2 regions of the Exiguobacterium sp. s143 genome follow, and region 2 is predicted to be linked to the other one. Evidence: riboswitches for the same ligand, from Rfam matches in the RefSeq annotation. Region 2 holds a riboswitch; the other holds the start of a gene.

Region 1 (16,491 bases), on a different contig from region 2:
AGTTCCGGGTGTTGTTTTAATGCGTCTTCGAGCGTCGTGAAGATGACGCCGTTCGCCGCTTCACTGTTTTGCGCGTGAACGAGTTGTCCGTTACGCGTGACGAGCATGTGATCACGGTTCTCGCCGATCAATGCTTCGATATCTGAAGAAAGACCAGTGACGGTTTCGAGTTCCGTCGTACCTTCTGTAAAGTTCCAGCCTTCGATCTTGATTTTTTCTACTTTTGGCAATGCGAGCGTTGGGGCAAGATCAAGCGCGTCTTGACGCTTTGCGACCATCCAAGATGGTTCCCCTAAGCGAGTCGCACGTTCTGCCACTGCCTCGCGATTTACTGCAAGATTCAGTTCTACAGTCATCATGCTTCCTCCCTCGTCTTACGCTTTTGTTTCGATTTCGACGTCTTCGATGCCGAGTTCTTTTTTAACCCAGTCATAACCTTCTGCTTCGAGACGGTGTGCGAGTTCTTTACCACCAGACATGACGATTTTTCCGCCCATCATGATGTGGATGAAGTCTGGCTCGATATAGTTCAAGAGACGTTGGTAGTGCGTGATGATCAAGCAACCGAATTCAGGTGAACGCATTTCGTTGACACCTTTTGCGACGACTTTCAGTGCATCGATATCAAGACCTGAATCGATTTCATCAAGAATCGCGATCGCTGGTTTAAGCATCATCATCTGAAGAATTTCGTTACGTTTCTTTTCTCCACCAGAGAAACCTTCGTTGAGGTAACGGTGTGCCATTTCTGAAGGCATCTCGAGAAGACCCATTTGTGAATCAAGCTCACGGATGAACTTCATGAGTGAGATTTCATCGCCTTCTTCACGACGCGAGTTGATCGCTGAACGAAGGAAGTCTGAGTTCGTGACACCACTGATTTCGCTTGGGTACTGCATTGCGAGGAACATACCCGCTTGTGCGCGCTCATCAACTTCCATGTCGAGGACGTCTTCGCCGTCGAGTGTGACTGAACCAGATGTCACTTCATACGATGGGTGACCCATCAATGCTGATGCGAGTGTTGATTTACCTGTCCCGTTTGGTCCCATGACCGCGTGGATTTCCCCGCCTTTGATTTCCAAGTTGACGCCTTTCAAGATTTCCTTGCCGTCGATCGCGACGTGTAGATCTTCAATCTTCAAGTGTGAAGCCTTCATGTTAGAATCCCTCCATCTATTCATTTCGTGACTGACGATTCAGAACACGAGCGTTACTAATTTAGTATCATTCTAATCTTAAAGAAACATCGCGTATTATTCAAGCGTCATCGCTCGCTGATTTTTCTCAAAATCATGCGTTTTGTTGAGAATCATTCGAAAATTTCACCGGTTCCTCGAGTTCCTCGATCGTCGAAGCCCGATGAATCCGTTGTGACAGTAAGAGCAGTGGTATTCCGAATAATGTCAAGCCCGCTAATATCCCGAAAATCGGTAACGGACGGTCCGCTCCATATAAACTTAACAAATGTCCTCCGACAATCGGACCGATTGATTGTCCGATCGACGTCAAGCCCATCGCTCCGAAATAACTGCCCCGTAATTCTGGCTTCGCGAACCGATCGGTCAAGATGTCGGTCATCGTGAACATCATGACTTCCCCGCACGTGAAGATGAACATCGCGACGATCATCAACCAGATCGCGTTCGCATTTCCCATGATGAACAATCCGATCGCAACAGTCGCAATCCCGGTCGTGATTGAGACGAGCGGTGACGTCTTGACACCAAACTTCATGATCGGATACTGCACGATCAAGACGGTGATCGCATTGATCGTGATTAAGATTGCATAGAGTGTCTTCCCGCCTTCAAGCAGTGACGTCTCCGTCAAGAACTGTGGCAAGGTCGAGTTGAACTGGCTGTAGCCAAAGACGCCGAAGATGATACCGGCGAGTGCCAGCGTAAAGGCGATATCCGTCCGCAACAGACGAACCGTTGCTCCAAACGAGACCTTTTTCCCACCATGCGTCTCGGTGATCGGATGGCGTTTGAATAAGATACCAATCATCACCCCGTACACGATATAGACGAACGCCGTGATGTAAAACGTCGCGGACGTGTTCCCTGCACTCAGCAGTAAAGCGATTCCCGGTCCGATCGCTGCTGCGATGTTGATCATCGCGTAACGGATATTGAAGACGAACAACCGGTTCGCTTCATCCGTCGTATCACTGATCAAGGCACGAGCAGATGGCTCGAAGATTGAGCGACAGACCCCGTTCAAGGCACTGAGCGTAAAGAATGCCCAGAACGTCTCGACTTGTGCCAGCGCGATGAAGACGACCGCGAACCCAATCGTTCCGGCAAGCATCATCGTCCGCCGTCCATAACGGTCTGACAAAGTACCACCGATGAAGCTCATGACGAGACTGGCGATCGCCGAAATACTGAGGACCCAGCCGACATCGACCGGATCAAACTTCAGGACGGTCGTCATGTAGATGGCGAAGAACGGCATCGTGATGAACGTTCCGAGACGCGAGAAAAACGTCCCGAACAAGACCCCGAGTGTCAACGGATGCAGTTGACGTATGCGTTGCATATGATTCCCCCTAACCCCTGTTTCAGACAAATGAAAAGCATCCTTCCATTATATAGGAAGGATGCCGGCTTCGGTGAACTTATTTGCTGACTGGAACGACAGCACCTTTGTACTTGTCGAGGATCCAATCTTGGTTTTTCTTTTCGTGCAGAACGTCAAGAAGTGCTGTGACACGCTTGTCTTTTTCATCGCCATCACGTGTAACGATGATGTTGACGTATGGTGACGACTCATCTTCTGATGCAATTGCGTCTTTCAATGGGTTCAGACCGTTATCGATCGCATAGTTCGTGTTGATGAGGACGGCGTCGCCTTCATTGTTTTTGTAAGCTTGCGGAAGAAGTGATGCTTCGATGTTCGTTTTGAACTTGAGTTTCTTCGGGTTCTCCGCGATATCACCGAGTTGTGCATCTGTCGTTTTACCGTCTTTGAGTTTGATCAATCCTTCGTTTTGAAGAAACGTCAAGACACGACCTCGTTCTGCGACGTTTGAGCTCGTTAAGATCGTTGCACCGTTTGGTAACTTATCGAGTGACTTGTATTTCTTCGAGTAGATACCGAGTGGTTCAACGTGAACGCCACCTGCGTTCGCGAACTTATATGATTTGTTTTCTTTCTCTTGTTGCTCAAGATACGGTACGTGCTGGAAGTAGTTCGCATCGATTTCTTTCGCTGCGAGTGCTTTATTCGGAAGTACGTAATCTTGGAACTTCTGGATTTCAAGCTTGTAACCTTTTGCTTCGTATTCTTTTTTAACGTGCTCAAGAATCTCAGCGTGCGGTACGTTTGAAGCACCGATGACAAGTGTTTTGTCGTCGCTACCTGATCCTGATGATTTTTCGCCACATGCAGCAAGGCTGATTGCTAAAACGGATACAGCGGCAGTACCTACGAATTTTTTCCAAACTTTCATGAATGATTCCTCCAATATGATTAAGTTTTGAATTAACGTTTATCGATTGCTCGGATCAGCAAGTCACCAATGATTTGGATGACGAAGACGATCGCTAAGATTAAGAGTGTCGCAATGACGATGACATCGTTTTGAGAACGCTGGAATCCTTCGATGAAGGCCATGTCCCCAAGTCCACCTCCGCCGACTACTCCGGCCATTGCCGTATAACCGACAAGTGAGACGAGTGTGACCGTGATACCAGAAACGATGGCAGGCAACGCTTCCGGGATTAAGACTTTATAGATGATTTGGAACTTCGTCGCCCCCATCGATTCAGCTGCCTCGATGACACCTTTATCGACTTCGCGTAACGCGAGTTCAACCATCCGACCGTAAAATGGTGCAGCACCGAAAATCAGTGCCGGTAATGCTGCCGTTGGTCCGAGGAACGAACCGACGATCGCTGTCGTAAATGGAATCAATAAGATCAGTAAGATGATGAACGGAATCGAACGGAAGACGTTGACGATCAAGCTCAACACTGAATAGAACGCCCGATTCTTGAACAATAACTCTTCGTTTGTCGCATACAATAGTAAACCAATGATCAAACCGAGAACGAATGTCGAAACCCCAGCGATTGCCGTCATATAGACGGTACTGCCTGTCGCTTCCCACACCATGTCCCAATCTAGGTTGTCAAAGAATGAAATCATCGGTGATCCACCTCCACTTCAACATCACTGGCTTGAAGCTTCGTGATGACCGCTTGTGTTGCTTCTGTTTCCCCGATCAACTGAATGAACAGTGTACCGAGTGCCCCTTCCTGTGATTGACCGACGTTTCCGCCGATGATGTTGAACAGGACCGGTGAATCCTTCATGACTTCCGCGAGGATCGGGCTTTCCGCTGTCGATCCGACGAACGTCAACTGAACGATTTTTCCGGTTGGGTACCGTTCGCGTAGTTTCGCGAACGTCAACTCGTTTTCCGAAGGCGACGTCAATTGTTTGACGAACTCCTTCGTCATCGCTTGCTTCGGATGACGGAAGACTTCTGCGACCGGTCCTTGCTCGACGATTTTACCGGCTTCCATGACGGCGACCCGGTGACAGATTTTTTGAATGACGTGCATCTCGTGTGTGATCAAGACGATCGTCAGTTTCAGTTTTTCATTGATGTCGACGAGTAACTCAAGGATTGAATCCGTCGTCTTCGGATCGAGTGCACTTGTTGCCTCGTCACATAAGAGAACGTCCGGGTTCGATGCCAGTGCCCGAGCGATACCGACACGTTGTTTTTGACCACCCGATAATTGTGACGGATAGGCTTTTTCGCGTCCGTCCAAACCAACGAGTTGGATCAGTTCCGCGACCCGTTCCTTGCGGTGTGCTTTCGGGAAGCCACCGAGCTCGAGTGGGAACATGATGTTCTCTTCAACCGTCCGTGACCATAGTAAGTTGAAGTGCTGAAAGACCATCGAGACATTCTTGCGGACGCCTCGTAATTCTTTTGGTTTCAGTGATGTCATCTCAACACCATCGATTTGGATCGAACCACTAGTTGGTGCTTCGAGCATATTCAGCAATCGGATCAGGGTCGATTTCCCTGCTCCGGAATAACCGATTATTCCAAAAATTTCACCGCGCTCGATTGTCAGATCGACATTCGCGACGGCTTCGACCGCTCCGCGCTTTGAGCGATAAATCTTTCCTACGTCTTGTAAACGAATCACAACTGTCCCTCCTAAAATAAAAAAAGTGCGCGCGTTTTAGAGCAAACGCGCGCACTTTTCAGTACACAAAACCATTTGCTCTCATCTCCCAGACTTTTGTCTGCTGGAATTAGCACCACTTCGGATTAGATCCGCGGTTGCCGGGTTTCATCGGGCCAGTCCCTCCACCACTCTCGATAAGAGTTTCGGTATTAAGTTTGTAGAATATATTCTGAATATTAGCAGGGGTTATTTTTGTTGTCAAACAGTTTTTTCAGAAACTTTTTCGAGGAACGTGAAAGCACGTGTTAAGTCTTCTTTCAAATCTTCTGCGTCTTCAAGTCCAACTGAAATCCGAACGAGACCGTCTGTGATGCCGAGTTCTGCCCGACGTTCTGCTGGGATTGACGCATGCGTCATCCGTGCCGGCACCGAAATCAGACTCTCGACGGCACCAAGACTCTCAGCGAGTGTGAAGAAGTGTGTCGCCTCGACGAGTTTTTCTGCGTTCGCTGCTGAACCGACATCAAAGCTGATCATCCCACCAAATCCAGTCGCTTGTTTCGCTTGGATGTCGTGACCAGGATGCGATGCAAGTCCTGGGTAGAAGATGTTCGAGACGATGTCTTGCGCTTGTAGGAACGCAACGAGATCATGTGCTGTCTCTTCGATCGCATCCATTCGGATACCGAGTGTACGAAGACCACGGACGAGCAAGAAGCTGTCTTGCGGTCCAAGCACGCCGCCTGTCGAGTTTTGGATGAAGTGCAGCTCTTCGCCGAGCGCATCATCTTTGACGACGACAAGTCCAGCGACGACGTCCGAGTGTCCGCCGATGTATTTCGTCGCACTGTGCAAGACGATATCTGCACCGAGTGCGAGTGGTTGTTGATGATACGGTGTCGCGAACGTGTTGTCGACGACGAGTTTAAGATCGTGACGTTTGGCAATCGTTGCAATCGCTGCGATATCCGTAACTTTCAACAACGGGTTCGTCGGTGTTTCGACGTAGACGATCTTCGTGTTGTCTTGGATCGCTGCTTCCGTCGCCGCAAGGTCCGTCGTATCGACGAATGTCACTTCGATGTTGAACTTCGGTAAGACGCGTTGCATCAAGCGGAACGTACCACCGTAGACGTCATCCGTCATGACGATGTGGTCGCCAGACTCAAGCAAGTGGAAGACGGCATGGATCGCTGCCATCCCAGAACCGAACGCAAAACCACGTGCGCCACCTTCGAGATCCGCAATCAATCGTTCGATGCTCGTCCGTGTTGGGTTCGCTGTCCGTGAATATTCATATCCGTCCTTGAGTTGACCGATTTTATCCTGCTTGTATGTGCTTGTTTGATAGATCGGAGGTGTGACGGCTCCTGTTGCCCGGTCGACACCTGTTCCTCCATGAATCAATGCTGTCTTCTTACGCATGAGTTTCGTCCACCTTTTCAAAGATTTGTTGGCTCAAGTAGCGTTCGGCACTGTCTGCGAAGACGGTGACGATCGTACTGCCGGGGTGACGCTTCGCGATATCAAGCGCAGCAACAAGCGCTGCACCTGCTGAACTACCAACGAGTAATCCTTCGCGAGCAGCGAGTGTATGAACTGCGTCAAATGCATCACGGTCAGAAATCGTATGAATCTCGTCGACGAGTTCACGCGGAACGAGACTTGGCCATTTTGCTGTACCGATACCTTCTGTCTTATGCGGACCGGCTGGACCACCATTTAAGACGGAGCCTTCCGGTTCGACGATTGCTGCTTTTGTACCGAGACGTTGTTTTAAGAAGTCCGCTGTTCCGGCGAACGTACCACCTGAACCACAACCGGCAACGAACCAGTCGATGTGCGGCAAGTCCGCAATCAGCTCAGGACCGAGTGTCCGCTGATACGTGACTGGGTTCTCTTCGTTTTCGAATTGTAACGGAACGTAACTGTTCGGAATTTCCTGACCGAGTTCTTTTGCCCGGTCGATAGCCCCTTGCATATCGAGTTCAGTCGGCGTGTTGACGACGGTTGCGCCGAGTGCCCGCATCAACGTCTGTTTTTCCTGACTGAATTTTTCCGGAACGACACAGATGACTTTGAGATCGTATTTCTTAGCGGCGAGCGCCAAGCCGATGCCGGTATTCCCAGCTGTCGGCTCGATGATCGTACCGCCTGGTGTCACATGTCCGTTTTCGATTGCTGCATCAACGAGTTGAATGCCAAGGCGGTCTTTGACGCTGCCCCCAGGGTTCATCCATTCGAGCTTCGCCAAAATGCGCGTACCAGCAGGCAAATCGAATGAAGTGATCTCGTAGAGTGGTGTGTTTCCGACGAGGTCGCGGACGTTGTTCGCGATCATCCGAAGACGATGTCCCATTCATCACGACCGGCAAGCATTTTCTCGGCATAGTGCTTCGCTCCTTTGAGGTCATGTGCGCTCGCAAATCCACATTGGACTTCGTTTTGCGCTGGAATCTCTTCTGCTGCGAGGACGTCTTTCAACGTCTTCTCAACGAGTTCGCTCATTTTTTCGACCGAGTCGAAATTCATCATCGCCATGTAGAAACCTGTTTGGCATCCCATCGGCGAGACATCGATGACATCATCCGAGTAGTTACGGATGTTTTCAGCAAGTAAGTGCTCGAGTGTGTGCATCGCACGCATCGGCATTTGCTCAACGTTTGGTTGCGTAAAACGGATATCGTATTTGACGACTTGGTCGACTTTACCTTCTTTATAACCCGCGACGCGGATATAAGGTGCTTTGACTTTCGTATGATCCAGGTTAAAGCTTTCGACGTTCATTTTTTGAAGTGCCATGATTTATTCCCCCATTTTCTCGGCTTCTACGAGCCAGACGAAGTGATTGTATTGTATAAATTTAACAGTGAATCCCCGTACTGTAAACAATTCTTCCATAACTGGAATCAACGGGTAGAACTCGCGTTCGAGATCTTCCGCTAACGCGTCGAACCCTTGAGCACGTGCTTCACGAATCGTTTGCAGGCGTGCCTCTTCTGAGACGAACATCGTATCCGCGTAGACGATTTTTCCGTCTGCCGGTAAATGTGATGCCATCAGTTCGATTGCTTCTCCCTTTTCCTCATCTGTTAAATGATGAAACGCATACGTCGAAACAAAACTGCTTACTTCCTTCGCTTCGAACGAGAGGAAGTGACCGTCCTGTACAGCAAGCGACGGAATCTTTTCCGTCAGGATTGCCCGCATCTCCGGACTTGGTTCGACGGCGAGTACGGCGTCGTGACGTGCCAGAAGACGTTGTGTCAGGTTCCCTGTGCCTGCTCCGAATTCAATGACCGGCGACTGCGCTTTATCCGCTACTGTATCCAAAATCTCATCGTATCGACGAAAGACCTCTTTATATTCCGGATCGTGTCCGGTTACTGTCTCGTCATACGTTGATGCCCATTCTGTGAAAACATCCATAAAACGTACTGTCATGCCTTGTCGTCCTCCATCTCACCAGTTAATTCCGAGTAATCGGATATGAATTAAAGTAATTTTCCTTATTCGCATTGTAGCAAGGAGATTCTATCCTGGCAAGCGACCGGCTCGAAAAACCTCCAGAAAACAAAAAAAAGGCGTTGCCGGCGAACCGACAACACGAATAATGTGGTTAGAAATGCTACGAAGGAAAACCCAGCTCCATTCGGAATTGTTCGCTCTTCCACGTGGAGGACGGCGCCTGTTCGACATGATTGCCAGCTTACGTTCACTTCCTGATCGGTCCTTTCGATCCACCACCCGTTCATTGCACCGCTTCGTCTTTGGGGGACGACTTAAGGGGAAACAATACACCGGCTTAGGATGAGAGAAAGGGTTCAAGACTTGAAGCGTATTGAACGATCATCTCTGCTAGACTTCCTATAATGCATTTCTAGAAGTTGTTATGAATATACCATTCATATTTCGGCGTTGTCAACGGATTATTGTAAATATTCCGACAATTTAACAAAAAGAAAAATCCAGTCGGACTTTTCTTACCGTTCTTGACAAAAAGCAAAGACGTTTTGAACGGACTGGAAAGCATAAAGTCGCTCTACGACTTGATTTTCTTCAATTCGCAACAACGCAGGAACACTCATGACACGGGCTTCTTCTAAGAAATCCGGAATGAAATTCCCATTCGCCTTCTGAATCGATTGACCTGATTCCGTCGCTTCGACGATATCAAGCATTCGTTCCGCGATGGCGCATGTCCCGCACATCGGTGCATAGACATACAATAGTCCGTTTTCCGGGACGGTCGTGACCTCTTGCATGACGGTCGCTCCTTTCTTCGTGGTATCTGACGTCAGTATACAAAAAAAAGAGAGCGGACGAAACGCAAGCGCCTCGTTCACTCTCTTTTCGTTAAGTATTACTCGTTGATCATCGATTTGTACGCCGCAGCGTCCATCAATGCTTCGACTTGTGATGCATCTTCGATTTCGATGTCGACCATCCAAGCGCCTTCGAATGGTGACTCGTTGACGAGTTCTGGGGAATCCGAAAGGTTTTCGTTGATGGCAACGACTTTACCAGAGATCGGTGCGTATAATTCCGAGACTGTCTTGACCGACTCGACTGAACCGAATGGCTCGTTTGCTGAGATCGTATCCCCGACTTCAGGCAATTCGACGAAGACGATATCCCCGAGTTCGTGTTGCGCGAAATCCGTGATTCCGATGCGCGCCTTGTTTCCTGATACTTCGACCCATTCATGTTCTTCCGAATAGCGTAAGTTGTCTTTTACTTGACTCATTTCCGATTCCCCCTGTGGACTAATTTGGACTAACGTGTTCAGTATACCAAAATCGACTCTGAACTTAATACCATTTTCCTTGATACATTTCTTCCTTGAAGCCGATCGTGACGTCTTTCCCGTCTGTGACGATCGGACGCTTCAACAACATGCCGTCACTTGCGAGTAACTTGTATTGCTCGTCTTCTGATAGCTCTGGAAGTTTGTCCTTGATCCCTTGCGAACGGTATGATTGACCGCTCGTGTTGAAGAATTTCTTCAGTGGCTCTCCACTCTTTTGATGAAGTTCCTGAATCGTCGTTGCAGATGGTGTCTCCTCGACGATATGTTTGTAATCCACTTCGACACCGTGCTGTTCGAGTGCTTTTTTTGCTTTGACGCACGTACTACATTTCGGATAGCCGTACATCGTGACTGTTTTTGTCATGTTCCTCACCTCACCTTCAAGAGTAGCAGATGGATCACTTCTGCTTCAAGCGTGCGAGCGCCCCGTCAATCTGATCTTGGTGATGCGCGTCATGGGCAACGAACGACTCGACGAATGTAAGTGGTCGGAAATCCTCATAGGTTGCTTCAAACTGCTCGTCAGACAAACGATCGAGGTGATTGACGATGTCACGCCGGACGCTGATCGCTTTTTTCAACAAAGCAAGCGGATCGATATGATGCGCATATTCGACCGCCAGTCGATTGAACTGATCAAAATCCGTCTCGACGAGCGTCAACGGTTCATCCGGTAACTTCGAGATGGCATGATCGTAATAAAACCGGTCCCATAAATACAGATGACTGACGCACTCAAGGACGGTCCACTTATTAAGTGCAAGCGGCAGATCCCATTCTTCCGGCGACAAACGTTCAAGGGATTGATAGTAGGCAATCGCAAATTGCAGTTCAACCAATTCTTGGCGCATCTCGTTTTCCTCCTCCAACCAAAAACTTCGCCTTTACAGAGATTTTCCCTGCAAAGGCGAAGCGGTAAACCTGACTTAGACCGTATATTTGTTTGACTCGATGAGACGTTTTGCGATGTCGCGTTTCGTACCGATGACGTTGATTGGCTGGTAACGGCTGAATTTTTTCAGCGCTGAGAGCAACATCCGGAGTTCGTCGCCGCTTGCTGCCGCGTAGAGTGTCTCTTTCGCGTCACGCTCGACAGCTTCGAACGCTTGTTGTGCGAAGACTTCCGTGTAACGGACTTTCAGTTCGCTCTTCTCGATGCCTTTGTCGGCAATCGCTTTGTCCGTCCGGACGATCGCTGACTCCAGCGCATAGATCGCACTCATTATGTCGGCTGTATTCGCTAAAATCTCTTGCTCGCCTTGGAGTTTGTCCTGGTATTTCTGGACCGCTGTTCCGGCAGTCAACAAGAAGATCTTCTTCATCATCGCGAGTAAGTGGCGTTCGCGATCAAGTGGTGCTGTTCCGATTTCTGTCGGCATGAAGCTCATCACTTCTTGTTGCAGACGCTGTGCTTCCGCAAGCAACGGCAACTCGCCTTTCATCGCTTTCTTCAGCAACGTTCCTGGAACGAGAAGACGGTTGATCTCGTTCGTTCCTTCGAAGATCCGGTTGATCCGTGAATCACGGTACATGTTCTCGACTTCATATTCTGCCATGAAGCCGTAACCACCGTGAATTTGAACTGCTTCATCGATGACGTAATCAAATGTTTCCGAAGCAAAGACTTTGTTCATCGAGCACTCGATTGCGTACTCCGCGATTGCATCGGCGATTTTCTTACCGTCCTTGCTCTCTTCTTCTGACAACTGATCGAGGCTGTCCTGGAACAGACCACCCGTCCGGTAGACCGAACTTTCCATCGCATACGTCTGTGCTGCCATCGTTGCGAGTTTTTCTTGAATCAATGGGAACGAGCTGATTGGTGTCTTGAACTGTTTCCGTTCGTTCGAGTACTGGACTGCGAGATCGATCGCCCGTTTTGACGAACCGACAGCACCGACAGCTAATTTATAACGACCGACGTTCAAGATGTTGAAGGCGATGACGTGACCGCGTCCGATCTCACCAAGGACGTTATCGACTGGTACTTCTGCATCTTGTAAGATCAACGTCCGTGTCGATGATCCTTTGATTCCCATCTTCTGTTCCTCGACGCCTGTCGAGACGCCTGGATACGATCCTTCGACGAGGAAGGCTGTGAACTTGTCACCGTCGATTTTTGCGTAGACGACGAACAAGCTTGCGAAACCAGCGTTCGTGATCCATTGTTTTTCACCATTCAAGATGTAGTGCGTACCAGCTTCGTTCAAGACAGCCGTCGTTTTGGCACCAAGAGCATCCGAACCAGAGCCTGGTTCCGTTAACGCGTACGAAGCGATCCACTCCCCTGAAGCGAGCTTCGGCAAGTATTTATGCTTTTGCTCTTCGTTTCCGAAGAAAACGATCGGCAACGAACCGATTCCGACGTGTGCGCCGTAGCTGAGGGCGAATGAACGACCGCGCGCGAACTTCTCCGTGATGATCGAAGACGAAATCTTATCCATCTGATAGCCGCCGTATGCTTCCGGAACGTCTGCACCGAGTAGACCAAGCTCGCCTGCTTCACGGAGGAGACCGACTGATAATTCGAACTCGTGTTTTTCGATTCGGTCAAGGACAGGAACGACACGATCTTCGACGAACTTCGCTGTCATGTCACCGACCATTTTGTGTTCTTCCGAGAAATCCTCTGGTGTGAAGAGACGTTCTGGTGCTAACTCATCTAATACGAAACTGCCACCTTTGATTAATTCGTTTGTCGTTTGGCTCATTGTCCTGTTCCTCCTTCAACTAGTTCGAATACGCCTGCTGCGCCCATTCCGCCACCGATACACATAGAGACGACACCATACTGGACATTCCGACGTTTCATTTCATTCAAGAGCGTCAATGTGAGTTTTGTTCCTGTACAACCGAGTGGGTGACCGAGGGCGATCGCTCCACCGTTGACGTTGACGATGTCTTCGTTTAATCCAAGCTCGCGGATGACACCGAGTGACTGCGATGCGAACGCTTCGTTCAACTCGATCAATCCGACGTCCTCAAGCGTGATGCCTGCGAGTTCAAGTGCTTTCGGAATCGCAACGACTGGTCCGATTCCCATCACTTCCGGACGGACACCACCGACCGCAAACGACTTGAACTTTCCGAGAATCGGTAACCCTTGGCGTTCTGCTTCTTCCCGTTCCATGACGAGGACAGCAGCCGCACCGTCTGACGTCTGCGAAGAGTTCCCTGCTGTGACGCTACCGCCGAGGCGGAACGCTGGGCGAAGTTTCGCAAGACCTTCCGGTGACGAATCCGGACGAACGCCTTCATCGTGTTCGACGATGAATGTCTTCTCTTCGATTTTCAGTTCATCATTGACGAATTGTTCCGTCACCGTTACCGGGACGATTTCGTCAGCAAACTTACCAGCTGCGATGGCTGCCGCTGCTTTTTGGTGACTCTTCAACGCAAACGCATCTTGATCTTCCCGTGAGACATTGTAGGTCGCAGCGACTTGCTCCGCTGTATGCCCCATGCTCATGTAGTATTCCGGTGCCGTGTCGACGATCGACGGATTAGGTCGGACGACGTGACCTGGCATCGGGACTTGACTCATCGATTCAAGTCCACCAGCGACGACCGCAGTTGCTTGCCCCGTCATGATCTTCATCGCTGCGTCAGCGATCGATTGTAGTCCACTTGAGCAATAGCGATTGATCGTGATTGCCGGTACCTCATGTGATAATCCACCGAGGACTGAAGCGTAACGGGCGATGTTCATCCCTTGCTCTGCTTCCGGTAAGGCACATCCGAGGATGACGTCATCGACCGCTCCCGTGTAACCGGACCGTTTCAACGTTTCCTGGATGGCGATGCCTGCTAATTCATCCGAGCGCATCGATTTGAATGCGCCCTTTTTTGCTTTTCCGACCGGTGTCCGTGCACCGGCGACGATTACTGCTTCCTTCATCCGAATCCCCCCAGTCCTCAGTTACGAAGCGGCTTGCCTTTGACGAGCATGTGCTGCATCCGTTGTTGTGTCTTCATCTCACCGATCAGGCTCAAGAATGCTTCCCGTTCGATGTCGAGCATATATTGTTCATCGACGTAGCTACCGAAGGCGACGTTTCCACCGGCGATGACGTGTGCCAGTTTACTAGCGATTTTCAAATCGTGTTCCGAGATATAGCCACCGTAGAACATTTCGCGTGTCGCGAGTTCAAGCGTTGCTTTCCCAGCACGACCGACGACTGGAATCTTCGCTTTCGCTGGTGCCGTGTAGCCGGTCCGGTCCAGTTCAAGGACGAGTTGTTTCGCATCATACGTCAAGTGATCCCGGTTCATCGAGATTTGATCAACGGAGCGGACATATCCGAGTTCGCGTGCTTCAAAGGCTGATTTTGAGACTTTTGCCATCGCGACGTTTTCGAACGTTTTTTGTGCTGCTTTTTCGATATTGACGAGTCCGTCCGGTGTGTTTTCTAACAGTCGACGATACGTATTGACGTTTCCGCCGCCTCCTGGAATCAGACCGACACCGACTTCGACAAGACCCATATACGTTTCAAGCCCGGCTTGCAGACGAGCTGCCGGAAGCGAGATCTCCGTACCGCCACCAAGCGTCATCCCTTGTGGTGCAGCGACGATTGGACGCGATGCATAACGAATCTTTTGAATCGATTGTTGGAACTTGTTGATGATCCAGTCGAGCTCGAACCAGTTTTCATCTTCCGCTTCCATCAGCATCATCGCTAGATTCGCACCGACACAGAAGTTCTTGCCATCGTTCGCGATGACGAGACCACGATGGTTTTTCTCAACGAGATCGACCGACTGTTCGATCATCTGCATGATGTCGACACCAATCGCATTGCTCTTCGAAGTGAACTCGAGGACTGCGACATCGTCGCCGATATCAAGCAAGCGTGCCCCGTTGTTCTCAAGGAGAACACCGTTTGACTTCCGGACGTCGCGGAGACGGATTTCCTTCGGATTGACCGTTGCTCCGACGTAGTCTTGTGTCGTTGTGTCATAATGACGACCGGACGCATCATAGAAACTCGTTTTTCCTGCCGCGAGCATCTCATCGACCCATGCCGGTACTTCGTAACCATCTTGTTTCATCTTCGCGACCGTTTTCTCGACGCCGAGTGCGTCCCATGTCTCGAACGGTCCCATCTTCCAGCCGAAGCCCCATTTCATTGCTTCATCGATCGCTTTAATGTCGTCTGCGATCTCACCTGTCAGCTGAGCCGAGTAGAGCAATGTTTTCGCATGAATCGGCCAGAGTAAGGCACCGACACGATCTTGTGCGAAGACGACGGCTTTCAGTTTGTTTTTTGCGCCCGGAAGTGCTTTAGCTTGTCCGATTGACGGTTCAGTAAGCGCTTTCTTTTCAACGTACTCAAATGTCTCGAGGTCAAGTTCAAGGATCTGTTTTCCGACTTTCTTATAGAAGCCTTGACCCGTCTTCGCACCGAGTGCTCCTTGTTCGACAAGGCGACGCATTTCAGCCGGAACCGCGAACGTCTCCTTCTCTTCGCCTTCTGGCAACAAGTCATAGACGTTGTTTGCGACGTGAACGAACGTGTCGATGCCGACGACGTCGAGTGTCCGGAACGTCGCTGACCCTGGGCGACCAAGGAGTGGACCTGTGACCGAATCGACCTCCCCGATCGAATAGCCACCTTTTTTCATCTCATCCATCGTCACGAGGAGACCGTATGTCCCGATTCGGTTACCGATGAAGTTCGGTGTGTCCTTCGCAATGACGACGCCTTTCCCGAGTCGTTCCTCTGCGAATTGCTTCATAAAGTCGACGACACTCGGATCCGTGTCTGACGTCGGAATCAACTCAAGTAACTTCAGATAACGTGGTGGGTTAAAGAAGTGTGTCCCGAGGAAACGACGATTGAACGACTCCGAACGCCCTTCACGCATCGCTTCGATCGAGATACCCGATGTATTCGAGCTGACGATCGCGTCTTCCCGAATGAACGGTTCAATCGTTTTAAACAATTGCTGTTTAACATCGAGTCGTTCAACGACGACTTCAACGATCCAGTCCGCTTCTTTCAGACGCTCTAAGTCGTCTTCTAAGTTTCCGACCTCGATGAAGTCGATCAATTTTTTCGACGCGAGTGGTGCTGGATTTTGTTTCAAGAGTTTTTCGCGGTTATCGCGCGCGATGCGGGAACGGACGCGCGGATCACTTAGCGTCAAGCCCTGCTTCTCTTCTTGTGCCGTAAGTTCTTTTGGTACGATATCAAGCATCAATGTCCGTATGCCAGCATTCGCAAGATGTGCTGCGATGCCTGCACCCATCACCCCTGAACCGATGATGACGGCGAATTGGATGTGTTTCGTCAACTGGATTGTGGTCGGCTGACCGATTTGACTCGCCATGATATACCCCCTGAGTTTAAATTGAATGAACAACCATTCATTATACTGACAAAAAAAGAAGCCGAACGACTTTGGTGTGCTTCTTCTACATCTTCATCATAAATGAATAATGATTCAGTAGCAATAAAAAATCAGTCAATGGACAAATTTTCCTGTTAGACTGATAAAAAGGAGTGGATAGAAATGAGTCAA
Region 2 (16,491 bases):
ATGATACGATCCAACAGCAATTAACAGCGTTATACGCACAATGATGTCAAAAGAGACCGGAACTGTCGTTTCGGTCTCTTTTTTGAACACTTTGAAGGAGGAATGCGATATGCGTCATCGCGTATGTGCCGCGCTGATTGAAGAGCAACAGATCTTAATGGTTGAATTACACACGCCTTCCCGGACATTTTGGACGTTACCGGGCGGAGGTGTCGAGCGTGGTGAAACAAAAGAACAAGCCGTCGTGCGCGAAGTATTAGAGGAGACGCATCTTCACATCACAATCGAACGACAACTCTACGAGATTTCAATCGATCAGGGAATCGAGACATGTTTTCTCGTTCAACGCACCTCAGGTAGTTCTTCTGCACCTCGACTCGGGATTGATCCCGAACTTCCGCTTAATAAACAGGAATTACGAACCGTCCGTTTCCGACCACTAAAGGACCTTCAAGATGATTCACAGATTACTCGTTTGCTGAACTTACTGTAAAGGAAAGATTAACTAACTGAGATATAACTAACCAGGTTTCTTTACACTCCCTACATAATCGACTGAGTGAACTACTCACCACTTGTTTGCTTCGCAAATTGAAGTAGGAGCCTCTTGGGAAGACCGTACTTTTACAAGCTACGATTATTGACCAAGCTCATCGGGTGGTCCCCACCCTGAAGAATTTTCAGTATGCTAACATCAACAAGTTGATGCTCGCGTTGATGTCTCGATCATGAAGAGCACCACAAATACAGCTCCACTCGCGCACATCCATGGCTTTCTTCTCGCTTTTTATTCCGCAAGAAGAACAAATCTGTGTAGAGGCATACAATTGATCCGCTTTGATAAGTGTTCGCCCGTAGAATTTGCATTTGTATGCTAGCTGACGAACAAACTCATACCAACTGACATCCCCGATCGATTTGGCGATCTTATGGTTTTTCATCATGTTCTTCGACTTAAGTGTCTCAACGACTATGACTTGGTTATCGTCAACGATTCGTTTCGACAGCTTATGAAGAAAATCTTGACGTTGATTCGCAATCTTTTCATGCTTCTTGGAAAGGATCATCCTCGCCTTCTCTCGGTTCTTACTCCCAATTTTCTTGCGTGACAAGCCACGTTGCGCCTTCTTTATCTTATCTTCAGACTTTCGAAGAAAGCGCGGATTGGCAACTTTCTCAGAAAAATGTTTATCGTTTGTCAGGATGGCGAAGTGCTCCAAACCAAGATCAATCCCTACTTTATGTTTGGCGGGAATCCATTGCTCTTCGGCTTGATCGACGAGGATCGAGATGAAGAATTTTCGGGTCCTCGTCATCGAGATCGTCGCGGACTTGATCACACCTGTAAACGGACGATGTTGTTTCAACTTCACAAAACCAATCTTAGGAAGCTTCACCTGACATGCCTCGATTCGGATGCTTCCCTTCAGATTGTTCGTCGTGTAAGAGGCGCGGTCGTTGTGCTTCGATTTGAACTTGGGGAACCCAACAGACTTATCCCGAAAAAAGTTCTGGTATGCCTTATTCAAGTCCATCTGAGCGTTCGCTAGGGAAAGACTATCGACTTCTTTTAGGAAAGGGAATTCAGGTTTGTACTTTGCTGGGGTTGGGAGCTTCTGCTTCACGTCAGGGTCGAGCTTAGACTCTTTATACAATCGGATACGCTCTTCGAGCATCTTATTGTAAACGAAACGGACACAACCGAACGTCTTCACGAAATACTCTTGTTGGAACTTCGTCGGATAAAGTCGAAACTTGTACGCCTTCAGCAAGGAAATCACTCCTCTCCTTTTTTTCGATGTAGTGTCTGATGACATCGATCGTCGCATTTCCGGTCCTCACTAGACAATAACTTCGGGACCAAAACATTTCTTTTCAAAGTTGTGTTTTGACATGTGGAAAATCGTGGTTGATCAATCGACTGCTGGTACTCTTATAAGCGTTCAGAAACTTGGACATTTCCGCGTTTGGGTGCGCTTTAAACAACACATCGATATAATCGTTGTCATGGTTCCACTCGATCAGTGTAATACGATATGACGTGCCTATTCGTTCGAACATCTGTCTCGCAAACGTCGAGATGGCGTCATCAATCACTTGTCTCCTGTATTTCACTACGAGGATAAGATCGTAATTCAGAAGAAAGACTGAATGCTTATCTGTGTTAAATTTTGTTTGTGTATCAATTCCTTTTATTGGTTGCACTGATTTCATCAAATGATTATAGTCTTATCGAAACGGGTGATTCATCTCCTACCTACGCTACACTTAGAGGTGGGAGTATTCTCGCCTGATTTTGATAAATCGTATACGAAGCGACAGGATACAAAAACGCGGGAATCCGTTTTTTCATGCGTTATTCTTCTTTTGTTTCGCCGCTTCTTCTTCGACACGTTGCAACAGCCCATGAACGATTTTCTCATTCTCTCGCTCTCCTCCAAGCGACAACAGACTCTTTCCAACAAAGTTCGCTCCCTCATTTTTTCCCGTATAGATCAACAGACAACGGTCATGGTCGATCGGTTTAAGTGTAAACGTCATCTCGATCTTGAATATTTTAGCCAATGTGAATCCAATCGTATTTTGTTTGAAGTCAGGCTCGTTCGTATAGGCTAAATCGGTCACGATATAGGTTTCAAGTCGATTACCCTGCATGTATGTTTGACGATACGTCGAACCGACGACACCCGGTTTTCGTTCAATCACCTCGTGCTGGACGACGTTTGGAATCAAACGCTGCAATCGCGTGTGATCAAACAAGTGCCATGCTTCCTCAATCGGAATATCGAGCTGTCGTTCTTCTCTCCACGTAATCATAGATCCGCCCCCTTTTCTATACAAATACCCTGTCATCCGGTCTTGTAACGTCCGGTGACAGGGCGAGAGCAGATTCTTATTTTACTGTGCTTGTTTCAAGGGCTGCACCGAGGAACTTCGCTAGTTCGAGCATACCGTAGCGTCCTGCAGCTGCCTCGGCATCCGAATTATAGTTCGTATTCGTATTGACGTCATACGTATAGATCGTACCTGACGCATCCTTAATGAACTCGATGCCTGCGACCGCGATTTGGTTCGCTTGGAGGAATGCTTCATACTTTTGGATGATCGGGTCATCGAAGCCTTCAACGATTTGGAACTTCATCGGTGTTTGCGGTGCTTCTTCACCGACTGGGCAGAACAAGTCGTCGATCACGCATGCATCCGCTGGGCAAAGCTCGAACCCTTCTGATGTATCGACTCGAACCGCGTAGACGAACTTTCCACCTACGAACTCACAACGTGTGATGTACGGTTCTGGTGCTTGAATATACTCTTGAATCAACGTGATGCCATCGACTGGTTCGTCGAATGTCGGACCGTCGAGATAAGCTTCAAGTGCTTCAATCGAGTGGAACAGCTGGACGCCGAGACCTTTTCCGGCACGGTTGTGTTTCGTGATGAATGACGAAACACCGATTTCTTTTGCTGCTTGTACGATTTGATCACGTCCGACGGCAGCCGTCGTCTTCGGTACACGAATCCCAGCCTTCCGCAACGCCGTATATTGATTGACTTTGCTGACTTCAAGACGGAGCGCACGCGTTCCGTTAAAGACGGTCCGGTCATGCTCTTCTAACCAAGCGAGGACCCCTTCCGTCAACTCCGGCGCGTAACGATGTCCCCGCGTATGCGAAGAAGCACTCATCCGGCTGTAAAAGACGCCTTCTGGCGGCAGTTCATCCAGCGGAACGATTCCTTCATTCAAGTGCCACTGTTCATACGGTAATTCGAGTTCTTCGAGACGTTTGATGAGATGGTCCGTCCATTCTTGGTTTTCGTGGAGAATATGAATTTTTGTCATGATTGTTGACCTACCTTTCGTTTCGCTTCGACCAGTGGCATTACGTCACGAGCAAAGCGTTCCATTTCTTCAAGTTGTGGTGAGAATTGTAACAAAAGTAACGTGACACCGACGGCTTCGAACGCTAGAATCCGTTCAGCGATTTGTTCTGGTGTCCCGATTAAATTCGGACGTAGACCACGGTTCGAGACAGAATAATCGTTCCGCTCGACCTGTTGCTCCAGTTGCGATTTACTAATGAAATCCTGATAACCGGCATAACCGGCGCTGTCTTCCTTGACGTCCGTGATCCGTTGCCATTCAAGAAGTGCTTCTTCTTCCGTATCCCGACAAATGATGTAGGCAGCAAGACCGAAGCTTTCGAGCGGCTTTTGTCCCGTCGCTTCCCGGCGTACTTTCATGTCGTCGATTTTATGGGCTACTTCTTCAACAGTGCCCCCGTGCATGACATAAGCGTCACAGTGTTCGACGATCGTTCGCTTTCCAGCTTCACTCTCTCCACCAGCGTAGAGCTTGATGCCTGGACGCTGGACTGGCTTCGGATGGAGTTCTGCTTGCTCGATCGTGTAGTGATGACCGGAGAAGCTATACGGTGACGCATCTGCCCACAGTCCCTTCATGACCGTGACGAACTCTTCCGTCCGAGCATAGCGTTCATCGTGCGCTGTGAAGATACCGTTGTATTGTTTCGCTTCCTCTGCCCACCACGCTGAAACGACGTTGAGCGTAAAGCGTCCACCACTCAACTGATCGATGTTTGCCGCCATCTTCGCCGTCGTCGCTGGATTATGGAACCCGGGACGAACCGCTGTCATGATCTCAAGGCGTTCTGTCGTTGCAGCAATCGCTGCTGCCGTCGTCCATGCCTCAAGACTCGGTTCCTTAATGCCTTTGATATCATTCAAGTTCAATTCCGCAATCAACGTCGTCGAGAACCCGATTCGTTCTGCTGTTTGTGCGACTTGTTTCGCATAATCGAAGGTCGGTGGCATCTGTTCATCCTCGACGTTACGTAACCATCCCCCAAAAATCGGTAACCAAAAACCATACTCCACTCCATCGTCCCCCTTATCATAAAAAAACGCTCTTTTCGAAGTTCGAAAAGAGCGACGGTATCTTGTCCTGTCCGCTCTTATCTTCGGAAGGTATCCCTTCCTGGAAGTAGCACCTTCCGCCGTAGCGGGGTTGCTGAAGTGTCTTCGGGCCAGTCCCTCGACTTCTCTAGATAAGATGTGTTGCATTCATCGTACAAAATTCACTGAACTAAAGCAACCATTAAACCGTCTTTTCCAATCGGAATTATTTCACGCATAAAAAAATCCCGACGTCGTGTCGGGATTCGGTATTAATATGGTGCGACGAAATCTGATGTTGGCTCTGGCGCTTGTTCACCACGCACACGATCATAGAATTTTGCCATTGTGACGCTGAAGTATGGTCCAACCCATAAGACAGCAAGACCAAGTGTAACGATCACGAGTAATGCCCAACCAATGAATGATAGGAAGAGTAAGAATGCTTCCATTTTATGACCATCCATGAGTTGACGTGAACGTGTGATGGCCTCGAAGATACCGACCGATGGTTCATCTCGAAGGATGTAGAACGTCAACAGGTAAGAGAACGACTTGATGATCCCTGGAATGATCAAGAGTAATGTCCATAAGAATAAGAAGACCGCTTGCACAATCGAGACGCCGATGACTTTGCCGAAGATTTTATACGGCTCGAACAAATCAGCTACTTTGACTTCTTCATTGCGTGCGAACGACATCGCGACCCACGTCCAACCCGCTGCGATTGGGATCAATAAAATCGAAAGAATGATACTGACCGCACTCATCGCATTTAGATCTTCGTTAGGATCTGGTCCGATGAACGTCGGAACGCTCTGGATGATAGAAAACAGTACGAACATGAGGATGGCAAATCCCCAACGACCGCTGAGCGACTCCTTCGCTGCTTTTTTTAATTGAGATGACATGAGTAAGGTCCTCCTTGAAAAATAAGTTCTCACCTTACTTTACGGTCGAATTCTTCTAATGTTTCACTCTTTTTTCAATAATTTCCCGTCTCGTTGCTGGTTGAGCCAAGCACGCTCAAGTTGTCGTTCACACGCCGTGTATAACGATCGTCGACCGTCGAGCCGTTCCATCGCGAATGGAATACCATGCTTTTTCGCCTGCGCGATGACATGTGCACTCGCTGCATGAGAAACGCGACTCGTCACGACGACGATCGCGTCCGTCTTTTTGGCGAGACAGGCAATCTTTTTCGCGGACTGTGCGTCCCCTGCAAGATGAATCAATTCGATTCCCGTCGGCGCAAAGAACTCGCGATAGACAGCGGTCTGTTGTTCATTTCCGACGATGACGAGACGCATTCCTGTGAAGCGCGTGAAATCAAGTGGTGTCTTATCAACGAAATCCATCAATTGTCCAGGTACGGCTGTCGTCACGATCGGTTCAATCGTTCGCTCTTTTGGCATACGGACGCGACGCTGTGCTTTTTTAGCTTTCGGAACCGGTTGTCGTTTCATTTTTCGTGCATACCGATTTGACTTTTTCGTTGTCACAGACGTCTTCACTACCGGTTGCTCTACCTCTGATGGGCGGTTAGATGATGCGTTGACGATCGGCTCTTTATACGTGAATGGATGCTTCCAAGCAATCGTCAGTGTATCCTTCCGTTCCCGCCACATGACGAGATCGACGAGTTGACCTGCTTCTAGTCGCAAATAGCGCATGTCTTCTACCGGAACGACATAATAGAACGATCTGCCCGACTCATCTTGCAGTGGACCATTCACCGTTTCCTCAATGATTCCATGCGCCTTGACGATTGCTTGTTCAAACACGACACGTTCTGGATTCTCTCTCATTCGCTCCGTCGAGACGACGGCTTCGATACGGCATATCGTTTTTTGATCATCCTGACGATCGACACGGACACGGACTTCCATGCCGTGCTCGAGATTCCAATCGCGGACGTCTCGTTCAGAAATATGACTGCCCGACCATTCTAGTAAAGTACCACCTTTTAACCCCCGCTGAAACGTATAGGAATAACGTTGCTTGCGTACTGGCTCGCTCGGTACTTGCGGTGGCATGACGATAGTCTGTTTCTCTAACTCCATCACTTCATCGATGACCGGTGTTTCTTGAACGTCGCGCGGTGCATAATACGCTGACATTTTGACCCATTCATCGATTCCGTTCACTTCGTCGAGCCAGAGTTGCCAATCTTCATACTGCTCCACGACCGCTAATTTCATCTGTACCAATTCAGTTGCTCGTTCCAACACCTGTTGCATCATCCGTAACCACTTCCTTTGCGTTTTTTTCACTATAGCAACGAAAAAACGCGGAAGTAGTCCAAAAAAATAACCAGGTTATTTTTTTATTTAGGTACGTTGCTGAATTTCCACAGCCGGATCCTGACGCTTATATTTCGCGACGATGACGATCAAAACCGTGATGATCACAAGCAGGAACCAAGAAGACAATTTTCCAAGATCAACGACTACCCAGCCTCCTTCCTGATGCGGATAGACCCAGCCTTTAAAGAACGTTACGATGTTCTCCGCGATCCAAATGAAAAAGGCAATCAGTAAAAAGGATAGAACGAGCGGCATCCGGTAGATCGTCTGCTCGATCGTAAAATGAACCCATGACTTATAGAAAACGAGGACGACGAGGACCATCAATAGCCAGCGTGCATCGAAGATCCAGTGGTGGGTGAAGAAGTTGAGATAGACGAGACTGCCGACGCTGATCGCAAGCCAGGGGGGTGGAAATGCTATGAATCGTAAATGAAATCGCCGAAACGCCTGGCAGACATAACTCGCGACGCTTGCGTACATGAATCCTGCATACAATGGAACACCAGCCACTTTCGTCAAAGCTTCTTCCGGATAACTCCAAGACCCGACGTTCACTTTGAACAGTTCAAGTGCTAGACCGATGACGTGAAACAATAAGATCAGTTTGAATTCCTCCATCGTTTCATAACGTGTGACGAGTAAGACGATTTGGACGAGAATACACCATAGCAACAGGAGATCGTATCGTGCGATCGGTTCAGTAGGAAGATAACGTGAAAGAGCAAGCGCAGCGAAAATCATCACGGGAAAGACGCAACAGATGGCTTCTATATATGTAAAACGAATCAGGTGCCGGATCGCTTTCATTCGGTCATCTCCTTTTTCTTCAGTATACGTTTCTCTTTTGACCTTCCCCTCCTTCTTAAGATGGAAAAAACGGAAAATTTCGTCTTTCTTCTTCCACTTTCCTCATGATACAGTTAACGAATCAATTATTTTTAAGAAATGAGGTGCCAGACATGACGCGTCATCGCGCTTCCTGGTTGTTACGCGCTACGTTAAAGTGGGGACTCTTCCTGCTCGGTTTATTTTTACTCGCTCTTGGCTCATCAATGATGATCACGGCTGAACTCGGTGTCTCGACGTGGGATGTATTACATCTTGGTCTCCAAAAAAAGACGCCACTATCCGTCGGAACGATCATCTTACTTGTTGGTCTATTACTCGTTTTCGTTAAGTACGCATTAGACCGCGTCACACCGCAAATCGGAACGCTCGTCAACGCGATTTTCGTCGGTGTCTTCATGAATCTTGTTCTTGGTTCTCATCTCTTACCTTCTTTTGAGTCGATTTGGTTGAATACGCTCTGGCTGATTTTCGGTATCTTCATCATTGGGATGGGCGCTGGTCTGTATGTCGCTGTCGGATACGGGGCTGGTCCACGTGATGGGTTAACGCTGACACTTGCAGAGCGCTTCGGAACGTCAATTCGTCTGATGCGGACGATCATGGAAGTCACGGCATGCGGCATCGGTTGGTTGCTTGGGGGACCTGTTTTCTTCGGTACGATCCTCTCGATTTTCCTGATCGGACCGTTCCTGCAATTTTGGTTGTTCTATTTCCGCCGGATCATTGCAGCGATTGATGCAAAAGGACTTCCAGCGTCTGAACGCCAAATTAGCTAAGTCGCCTGACTCGATATCATTCCGCGTGAATGATATCTTTTTTTATGTCAGAAGCAGATAAGTTGCGTCATCAAAATAAACACGTTATATTCGTTTACATATCAATCTTTGACACGTCAAAGGTTTCTTCGAACGAAGGGAAGGATGTGATGGATTGAGTATTTCCTGCACCGAAAAAGGACGTTTGATCTATGCACTCGTCTCCGTCAATAAGACGATTGCTCAAAAATTCGATCTCTGTACGGATGGTTTTAGTCAGACGCGAATGGATCTACTTGCTCAACTACAAGTCGATCAAACGATCAGTCAAAAAGAATTGCAAAAACGCGTCAATGTCGATCATGCGGCGGTGACCCGTCACCTCAAACATCTGGAATCGACCGGGATGATTGCTCGTGAGCGTTCAGCCGCTGACAATCGGGTGATTCTTGTTTCCTTAACGGAACAAGGGGCGACGCGCATTGCACGATTACGCGAACAAAAAGATGAGTTCCTCGAGAACTTACTCGAAGGATTCTCCGCTGAAGAACAACGGACGCTAGCTGAGATGATTCAACGCATCGAAGCGAACGCCGACACATTACCTAAATTAAAAGAGGAGTCGATTTAATATGGCAACGCAAACAACAACAGACTTCATGGAAATCGTCAAAGGACGCCGTTCGATCCGTAACTACGATACAGACGTGAAGATCTCAAAAGAAGAAATGACACAAATTCTTGAAGAAGCAACACTCGCACCTTCTTCTGTCAACATGCAACCATGGCGTTTCCTCGTCATCGATAGCGAAGAAGGCAAAGCAACACTTGCACCACTCGCGAAATTCAACCAAGTCCAAGTCGAGACATCTTCTGCTGTCATCGCCGTCTTCGGTGACATGAACGCTGTTGATCAACTCGAGAACATCTACGATACAGCTGTCGCAAAAGGGCTCATGCCACAAGAAGTACGCGATCGCCAAGTACCAGCGATCCAAGGGATGTACAGCAGCGTATCAGCAAACGACTTGAAAGACAGCATCTTGATTGACTCGGGTCTCGTCTCGATGCAATTGATGCTCGTCGCTCGTGCACACGGTTATGATACAAACCCAATCGGTGGTTACGAGAAAGATCAAATCGCGGAAGCATTCGGTCTTGAAAAAGAGCGTTATGTACCGGTCATGTTGCTATCGATTGGTAAAGCGGTTGACGCAGGATACCCATCGGTTCGCCTACCAATCAACGACATCGCAGACTGGAAATAAGTTTTTTACACTATAAAAAAGAAAAAACACACACAAGGGAGATTGAATAATTATGACTACTCAAACAACAACGGACTTCATGGAAATCGTCAAAGGACGTCGCTCAATCCGCAACTACGACACGAACGTAAAAATTTCAAAAGAAGAAATGACACAAATCCTTGAAGAAGCAACACTTGCACCTTCTTCAGTTAACATGCAACCATGGCGTTTCCTCGTTATCGATAGCGAAGAAGGCAAAGCAACACTTGCACCACTCGCGAAATTCAACCAAGTTCAAGTCGAGACATCTTCTGCTGTCATCGCTGTCTTCGGTGACATGAACGCGGTCGACAGCATCGAGACAATTTACGACATGGCTGTTGAAAAAGGTCTTATGCCACAAGAAGTACGTGATCGCCAAGTACCAGCCATCAAAGGTTTCTACCGTCCAGAAGACGTTGAAACATTACGTGATAGCATCTTGATCGACTCAGGTCTCGTTTCAATGCAATTGATGCTCGTCGCTCGTGCACACGGTTACGATACAAACCCAATCGGTGGTTACGAAAAAGACCAAATCGCAGAAGCATTCGGTCTTGAAAAAGAGCGTTACCTCCCAGTCATGTTGCTTTCAATCGGTAAAGCAGTCGACGCAGGATACCCATCAGTTCGTCTACCAATCGCTGACATCGCAGAGTGGAAATAAGCGATCTCACCTAGTCCGGATTCCTTTCACAGGAATCCGGCTTTTTTGTATACTCAAAGAAAAGGAGGCGTCTGTGATGTATGATGTGACGATTATCGGAGCCGGTGTGGCAGGAATTTTCCTCGCCCATCAGCTCGTTGAAGACGGACAACGCGTCCTACTGCTCGATGCCGGAAAAACGATTCGCGAGCGAACAGCAGAAGATGCGTATCTTGGATTTGCGGGGCTTGGCAAATCAGAAGGAAAGTTCAATTATGCAACGGGATTCGGCGGGGAACTCGTCTCAAAAATCGGTGAAGAGACGACACGACGACTGTTCCAAGAAGTCGATGATCTTTTATGTACATATGGTGGAGGTACAGTTGAGACCTATTCCACGCATTCCCCTACTGTAGCGTCTCGTGCCCGTCGCGCCGGTCTACATTCGGTCGAGACGACCGTCCGTCATTTAGGCACAGTACGGACAGCTGCTGTCTTCACGGCGTTTGAGGACGCCTTATTACCACGTCTCGATGCCCGGTTCGAAACGACCATCGAGCAGATCACAAAATCAGAGCCGTTTACGATCAAAACAGTGGACGAGATCTTCGTCAGTCAACGGATTGTGTTTGCGACAGGTCGTTCAGGTGCAGACTTTACGTTGCACCAATTAGCGACGCTTGGTGTCACCCCACAGCGGACTCGACTTGATCTCGGGGTGCGAATTGAGACGGATGAGGCGCTATTTCGGACATTGTTACAGGAGACGTTCGAGACGAAGCTCGGTTACGACTCGCCTTACGGTCAAGCCGTCACCTATTGCATGAATCCGCGCGGACGGATCATCCGCAAATATCAAGAAGGACTCGTCATGCCGGACGGTCAAAATGTCCACGAGACAGCAGACGGCTCGACGAATCTGAACTTTACACTATTTCTCCCGCGTTATTTTTCGACGCTAGCGAAAGCGAATGCGTATGCCACGCGCATCATTGGCGGAATCAACCAAGGTGGTGATCGCATTCTCGTTCAGCGACTCAGTGATTTCCGAGCATCGCGAGCGACGACACACGATCAATTGAGTCGTAACACCATTGTCCCTTCCCTAACCGCGTCCCCCGGTAATTTGCATGCAGAAGTACCTGCAGAAGACATGCTTGTCTTAGAAGGGTTTTTAGAGCGCCTTGAGCAACTCCTTGAAGTGGAACTTCCGGGAGATACGTTGCTTTACGGATTAGATGGCAAGTTTTACGCACCGATGCTTGAGACGTCAGAGACGTTTGAGACGACATGTCCCGGTGTCTATGCGATCGGGGATTGTTCCGGTGCCACACACTCGCTTGCCCAGGCAGCCGCTAGCGGACTCCATCTTGGGCATGCCTTGACGCAAAACAGCCGATCCCTCTTCGCTTAAGCGGAGAATGACCGGCTTGTCTTATTTCTTGAATGCTTCGTACACTTTCAATTGTTTCCCTTTGACCTTCGTCGTCTTCATCGCCCGGAGGACAAGCGGACCTTTCCCATTGAGGATATCGACATACGTCAACGTATCCTGAATCGAGATGATACCGATATCGTCTGCTGTGACGCCTTCAATCTTCGCAATCGTTCCAACGAAGTCGACGGCACGGAGTTTTTTCTTTTTCCCGCCGTTAAAGAACAATTTCATGATGTCCGCATCAAGCTGCTCCGTTTTCGAAGAACGCGTATCTTCCGTCGCCATCTTCTCCTCGAATGCATCCGCTGTTCGCATCAAGTCCTTTTCCGTCGGTGCTTGGCGACGTGTCAGTTTCCCGTGATACTGCTCGATTTCCTTCAGGCGACGTTCGTCTGCCGGCGTGACGAGGCTGATTGCTTGTCCTGCTGCTCCTGCACGCCCCGTCCGACCGGTCCGGTGAACGTAGCTTTCTCGTTCGACAGGGAGATCATACTGGATGACGTGCGTGATGTTCTCGATATCGATCCCACGTGCCGCGACATCTGTTGCGACAAGAATTCGGAACTTCCCGGCACGGAAGGCTTTCATCGCATCGAGTCGATCGTCTTGTTCCATTCCACCGTGAATTGCTTCAACCGGGTAGTCATGGGCGCGGAGACCATTCGCGACGAAATCGACGTGTTCTTTCGTCCGACAGAAGATCATGCAGCGATCCGGGTTTTCAGCGACGAGAACATCTTTCAAAATCGCGAATTTCGTCTTATCCGTTACCGGAATATAACTATGCGTAATCGTCGAGACGACGGTCTCACCCGCTTCGATTCGTTTTGGTGCATCCATGTAGCGGTTGCTCAACTGTTCGATATCATCAGGGAAGGTCGCCGAGAACAACAGTGTCATCCGCTCTTTTGGTAACTCGGACAAGATGGCATCGACTTGATCGAGGAAGCCCATGTTCAGCATTTCATCCGCTTCATCTAAAACGACGTAACGGACTTTCTCAAGTGATAACGTGCCCCGCTCGATATGATCGCGTACACGCCCTGGTGTTCCGACGACGACGTGTGTCTTTTGTTTGAGCTCCGTGACTTGCCCGCGGAACGGTTGCTTGCCGAAGACCGCTGTCGCTTTGATCCGCTTATAACGTCCGATATTCATGATATCTTCTTTGACCTGTAAGGCAAGCTCACGTGTTGGCGTCAAGACTAAGACTTGTGGTTTATTTTCTTCCCACTCGACGAGTTCACACAGTGGAATCGCAAACGATGCCGTCTTTCCACTCCCCGTCCGTGATTTGACGATGACATCTTTTCCAGATAGTACGACCGGAATGACCGATTGCTGGACTTCGGTTGGTGTCGTGTAGCCAAGTTGCTCGATTGAATCGAGAATCGGTGTGCTTAAGTTAAAATCATTGAATCGTGTACGTGTCATAGAATGTCCTCATTTCTTATCGTAAAAAAAGCTTCCCACCGAAACGATGAGAAGCCCAACGAATTATTTGGATGCTACTTTATCTTTTTTGATTTGCTTACTACGTAATTGACCACATGCCGCATCGATGTCTGTTCCGTGCTCGAGACGAACACCACAGTTCAAGCCGTTCTTTTTCAACGTATCGTAGAACGTCGTGATATCTTCAGACGTACTGCGCTGATATTGACCGTGCTCATCGACCGGGTTGTACGGAATCAAGTTGACATACGTTAAGTGACGTTTGTCTTCGAACAGTTTTGCGAGTTCGACTGCGTGTTCCTTTTGGTCGTTGACGCCACGAAGCAAGATGTACTCGATCGTGATTTTACGGTTCGTCGTTTGAACGTAATAATCGATTGCTGGCATCAATTTCTCAAGCGGGATCGCCCGGTTGATTTTCATGATTTGCGTACGCAATTCATTGTTTGGTGCGTGAAGCGAGATCGCTAAGTTGACTTGGAGTTTCAAGTCAGCGAACTTGTAGATCTTGTCTGCCAAACCACTTGTTGAAACCGTGATGTGACGCGCACCGATTGCAAGACCATTGTGGTCCTTGATGACGTTTAAGAAGTCGACCATGTTGTCGAAGTTATCGAACGGTTCACCGATACCCATGACGACGACGTGGCTGACACGTTCTTCGTTACCGACTGCATCGAGGTGATGTTGGACGTTCATGATTTGCTCAACGATTTCGCCTGCTGACAAGTCGCGGCTCTTCTTGATCAGACCACTTGCACAGAAGCTACAGCCGATATTACAGCCGACCTGTGTCGTAACACAGACAGAAAGACCGTACTTATGACGCATCAGAACTGTTTCAATCAAGTTACCATCATATAATTTGAAAAGGAACTTGATTGTTCCGTCTGCTGATTCTTGCTTGACCGCTTCTGTCATCGAGTCAATCGTAAAACTCTGATCTAACAACTCAAGGCAATCCTTGTTGACATTCGTCATTTCCGCGAAAGTCGTGACACGTTTACGGTAGAGCCAATCCCATACTTGTTTGGCACGGAATGGTTTGTGCCCTTGATTCGATAACCATTCTGTCATCTGCTCAAGCGTTAATCCATAAATGGATGGTTTATTCATTTCGAAAGACCTCATTTCTTTTTCCAGAACTACAACATTCCTTTATCTTAGTAAAAATCAGCGCGTGACGCAACGTTCAAATCCTAAATGTTCACTTTCTGTAAAGTTTTTGCGCCACTTTCGATCAAATCGACAGACTCCGACGTCCGAATTGAACGACTGCTCCAGTCAAGAACACGAGACAGAGGACAAGTAAAAGAATGGAATGAAGAAGAAAATGATTCGTTCCTTCTAATAATTGCGTCGTGTTAAACAAGGAGAAGACGGATAGATAACGGAGCCACTCCGTCTTGTCACTTAGCTCCGACAGAATCGTCAAGACGATCGATAGGACAAGCACACTACCGGCAAGCGAAAAAGCACGACGTTCTTCGTCAAATAACGTCGCAACGAATAACGTAAAGGCACCGATCGCCAAGAGTAACAATAGCGCATTGAGCTGAATCTGCCATAAGATGACGTCATTGATCGAAATATCTGTCATCCACCAGTCGGATACCATCAAGACGAGTCCATTCAGTCCTACGAGAACCATACTTGCGATACCCATGACGATCGCGACAGCAAACGTATACGCATTCCGGGTGATCGGGGCTGCGAGATAGACGATCAGCTCTCCGTTGTCGATCGGTCGCGCAACGAGGCGCGCTGCTAATGAGAGCAAGAATAGACTCGCAATGACTTGAAAGATCAGTCCATAATAGTTCCCTCCGAGCAGATCCAGTACATTATCGAATCCCGTCACCTTATCGTATTGAAATGCTTTCAAGACTTCCGGAGGTAACGCTTCTAGTTTTGCTTCTAGTAAACCAGTCTTCATCATCGATGGATAAAGCAACGCAAGCATCAATAAGTAGAGACTCGTTCCAATCGCATAAGCAAGCACGGGCTTTCTGACCTGCTTGAATAAAGAGCGGATCAGCAATATCACGACGATTCCTCCTCTCCATAATAATGCAAGAAGACCTGTTCTAAATCATCTGCTGACGGACGAATCAGTCGCACATCATACTGAGTTAAATAAGCGATCGCCTGATTCAAGCTCAGCGTCTCGTCCGTTTGAAAACTGACTTCCAGCCGCTTCGGTTCAACACCGACTTGCATCGCGAACTGTGCTGCCTCCACCTCAGTTCGGAAGACGATCGTGTACGTCTTTCGACTCGATCGAACCAACTCATGAATATCCGATTCGACGATGATGCGCCCTGCTTTGATTAAAGCCGCTCGATCGCACGATTTTTCCATCTCCGGAAAGTGGTGTGAACTCATCAGAATCGCTTTTCCAGCATGCTTCTCCTGTTCGATCCACTCTAAAAAACGCTCTTGCATCAAAGGATCGAGTCCACTGGTCGGCTCATCAAGTAGATAGACGGGTGCATCCTTCATGAAGCAACCGACAAGTGCCAGTTTTTGCTTCATCCCTTTTGACATCTTGCGGATTTTCGTCTTCGTCTCAAAGGGAAATCGTTTCAACAACAGTTGTCGCCGTGCCGGGTCACTACTATGCAGTCGTTGCATCAAATCGAGCATGTCTGCTCCTGTCATGTCTCCAGGTAAACTAATCTCCCCCGGCAAGTAACCGACCAACTGCTTCACTTCTTTACTTTGCTTCCAGCAATCAAAACCACCGATCGTCGCCTTTCCACCATCCGCAGCCAATAGTCCCATTAAATGTCGTAGTGTCGTTGATTTTCCAGATCCGTTTGGTCCGATGAAACCG

Evidence for each region. Region 2 has a riboswitch for S-adenosylmethionine ahead of KNQ03_RS13790 (LLM class flavin-dependent oxidoreductase). Riboswitches for the same ligand answer to the same signal wherever they lie in the genome.
Region 1: linked by a shared signal. The riboswitch ahead of KNQ03_RS05975 (methionine ABC transporter ATP-binding protein) and the one ahead of KNQ03_RS13790 (LLM class flavin-dependent oxidoreductase) in region 2 are both predicted to bind S-adenosylmethionine.

Annotation. Positions count from the first base shown of each region.
Region 1 is NZ_JACSMX010000001.1:1,113,276-1,129,766, forward strand. Features, by position in the region: gene sufD (Fe-S cluster assembly protein SufD) at 1-356, opposite strand, end outside; gene sufC (Fe-S cluster assembly ATPase SufC) at 375-1,160, opposite strand; gene KNQ03_RS05960 (MDR family MFS transporter) at 1,294-2,544, opposite strand; gene KNQ03_RS05965 (MetQ/NlpA family ABC transporter substrate-binding protein) at 2,624-3,457, opposite strand; gene KNQ03_RS05970 (methionine ABC transporter permease) at 3,490-4,155, opposite strand; gene KNQ03_RS05975 (methionine ABC transporter ATP-binding protein) at 4,152-5,174, opposite strand; SAM riboswitch class I at 5,253-5,357, opposite strand; gene KNQ03_RS05980 (bifunctional cystathionine gamma-lyase/homocysteine desulfhydrase) at 5,415-6,581, opposite strand; gene KNQ03_RS05985 (PLP-dependent cysteine synthase family protein) at 6,574-7,497, opposite strand; gene KNQ03_RS05990 (S-ribosylhomocysteine lyase) at 7,494-7,958, opposite strand; gene KNQ03_RS05995 (class I SAM-dependent methyltransferase) at 7,962-8,600, opposite strand; gene KNQ03_RS06000 (thioredoxin family protein) at 9,140-9,421, opposite strand; gene gcvH (glycine cleavage system protein GcvH) at 9,520-9,903, opposite strand; gene KNQ03_RS06010 (arsenate reductase family protein) at 9,968-10,330, opposite strand; gene KNQ03_RS06015 (DinB family protein) at 10,365-10,817, opposite strand; gene KNQ03_RS06020 (acyl-CoA dehydrogenase family protein) at 10,893-12,677, opposite strand; gene KNQ03_RS06025 (acetyl-CoA C-acetyltransferase) at 12,674-13,864, opposite strand; gene KNQ03_RS06030 (3-hydroxyacyl-CoA dehydrogenase/enoyl-CoA hydratase family protein) at 13,882-16,299, opposite strand; gene KNQ03_RS06035 (class I SAM-dependent methyltransferase) at 16,483-16,491, shown strand, end outside.
Region 2 is NZ_JACSMX010000004.1:161,431-177,921, forward strand. Features, by position in the region: gene KNQ03_RS13760 (ABC-F family ATP-binding cassette domain-containing protein) at 1-44, shown strand, start outside; gene KNQ03_RS13765 (NUDIX domain-containing protein) at 110-493, shown strand; gene tnpB (IS200/IS605 family element RNA-guided endonuclease TnpB) at 681-1,772, opposite strand; partial or broken gene tnpA (IS200/IS605 family transposase) at 1,789-2,214, opposite strand; gene KNQ03_RS13780 (SRPBCC family protein) at 2,350-2,817, opposite strand; gene KNQ03_RS13785 (ATP-grasp domain-containing protein) at 2,894-3,841, opposite strand; gene KNQ03_RS13790 (LLM class flavin-dependent oxidoreductase) at 3,838-4,896, opposite strand; SAM riboswitch class I at 4,971-5,073, opposite strand; gene KNQ03_RS13795 (DUF975 family protein) at 5,187-5,825, opposite strand; gene KNQ03_RS13800 (DUF2325 domain-containing protein) at 5,889-7,154, opposite strand; gene KNQ03_RS13805 (DUF817 domain-containing protein) at 7,245-8,030, opposite strand; gene KNQ03_RS13810 (YczE/YyaS/YitT family protein) at 8,135-8,848, shown strand; gene KNQ03_RS13815 (MarR family winged helix-turn-helix transcriptional regulator) at 9,003-9,458, shown strand; gene KNQ03_RS13820 (nitroreductase family protein) at 9,460-10,095, shown strand; gene KNQ03_RS13825 (nitroreductase family protein) at 10,148-10,783, shown strand; gene KNQ03_RS13830 (NAD(P)/FAD-dependent oxidoreductase) at 10,860-12,176, shown strand; gene KNQ03_RS13835 (DEAD/DEAH box helicase) at 12,198-13,634, opposite strand; gene rlmN (dual-specificity RNA methyltransferase RlmN) at 13,698-14,771, opposite strand; gene KNQ03_RS13845 (ABC transporter permease subunit) at 14,896-15,702, opposite strand; gene KNQ03_RS13850 (ABC transporter ATP-binding protein) at 15,699-16,491, opposite strand, start outside.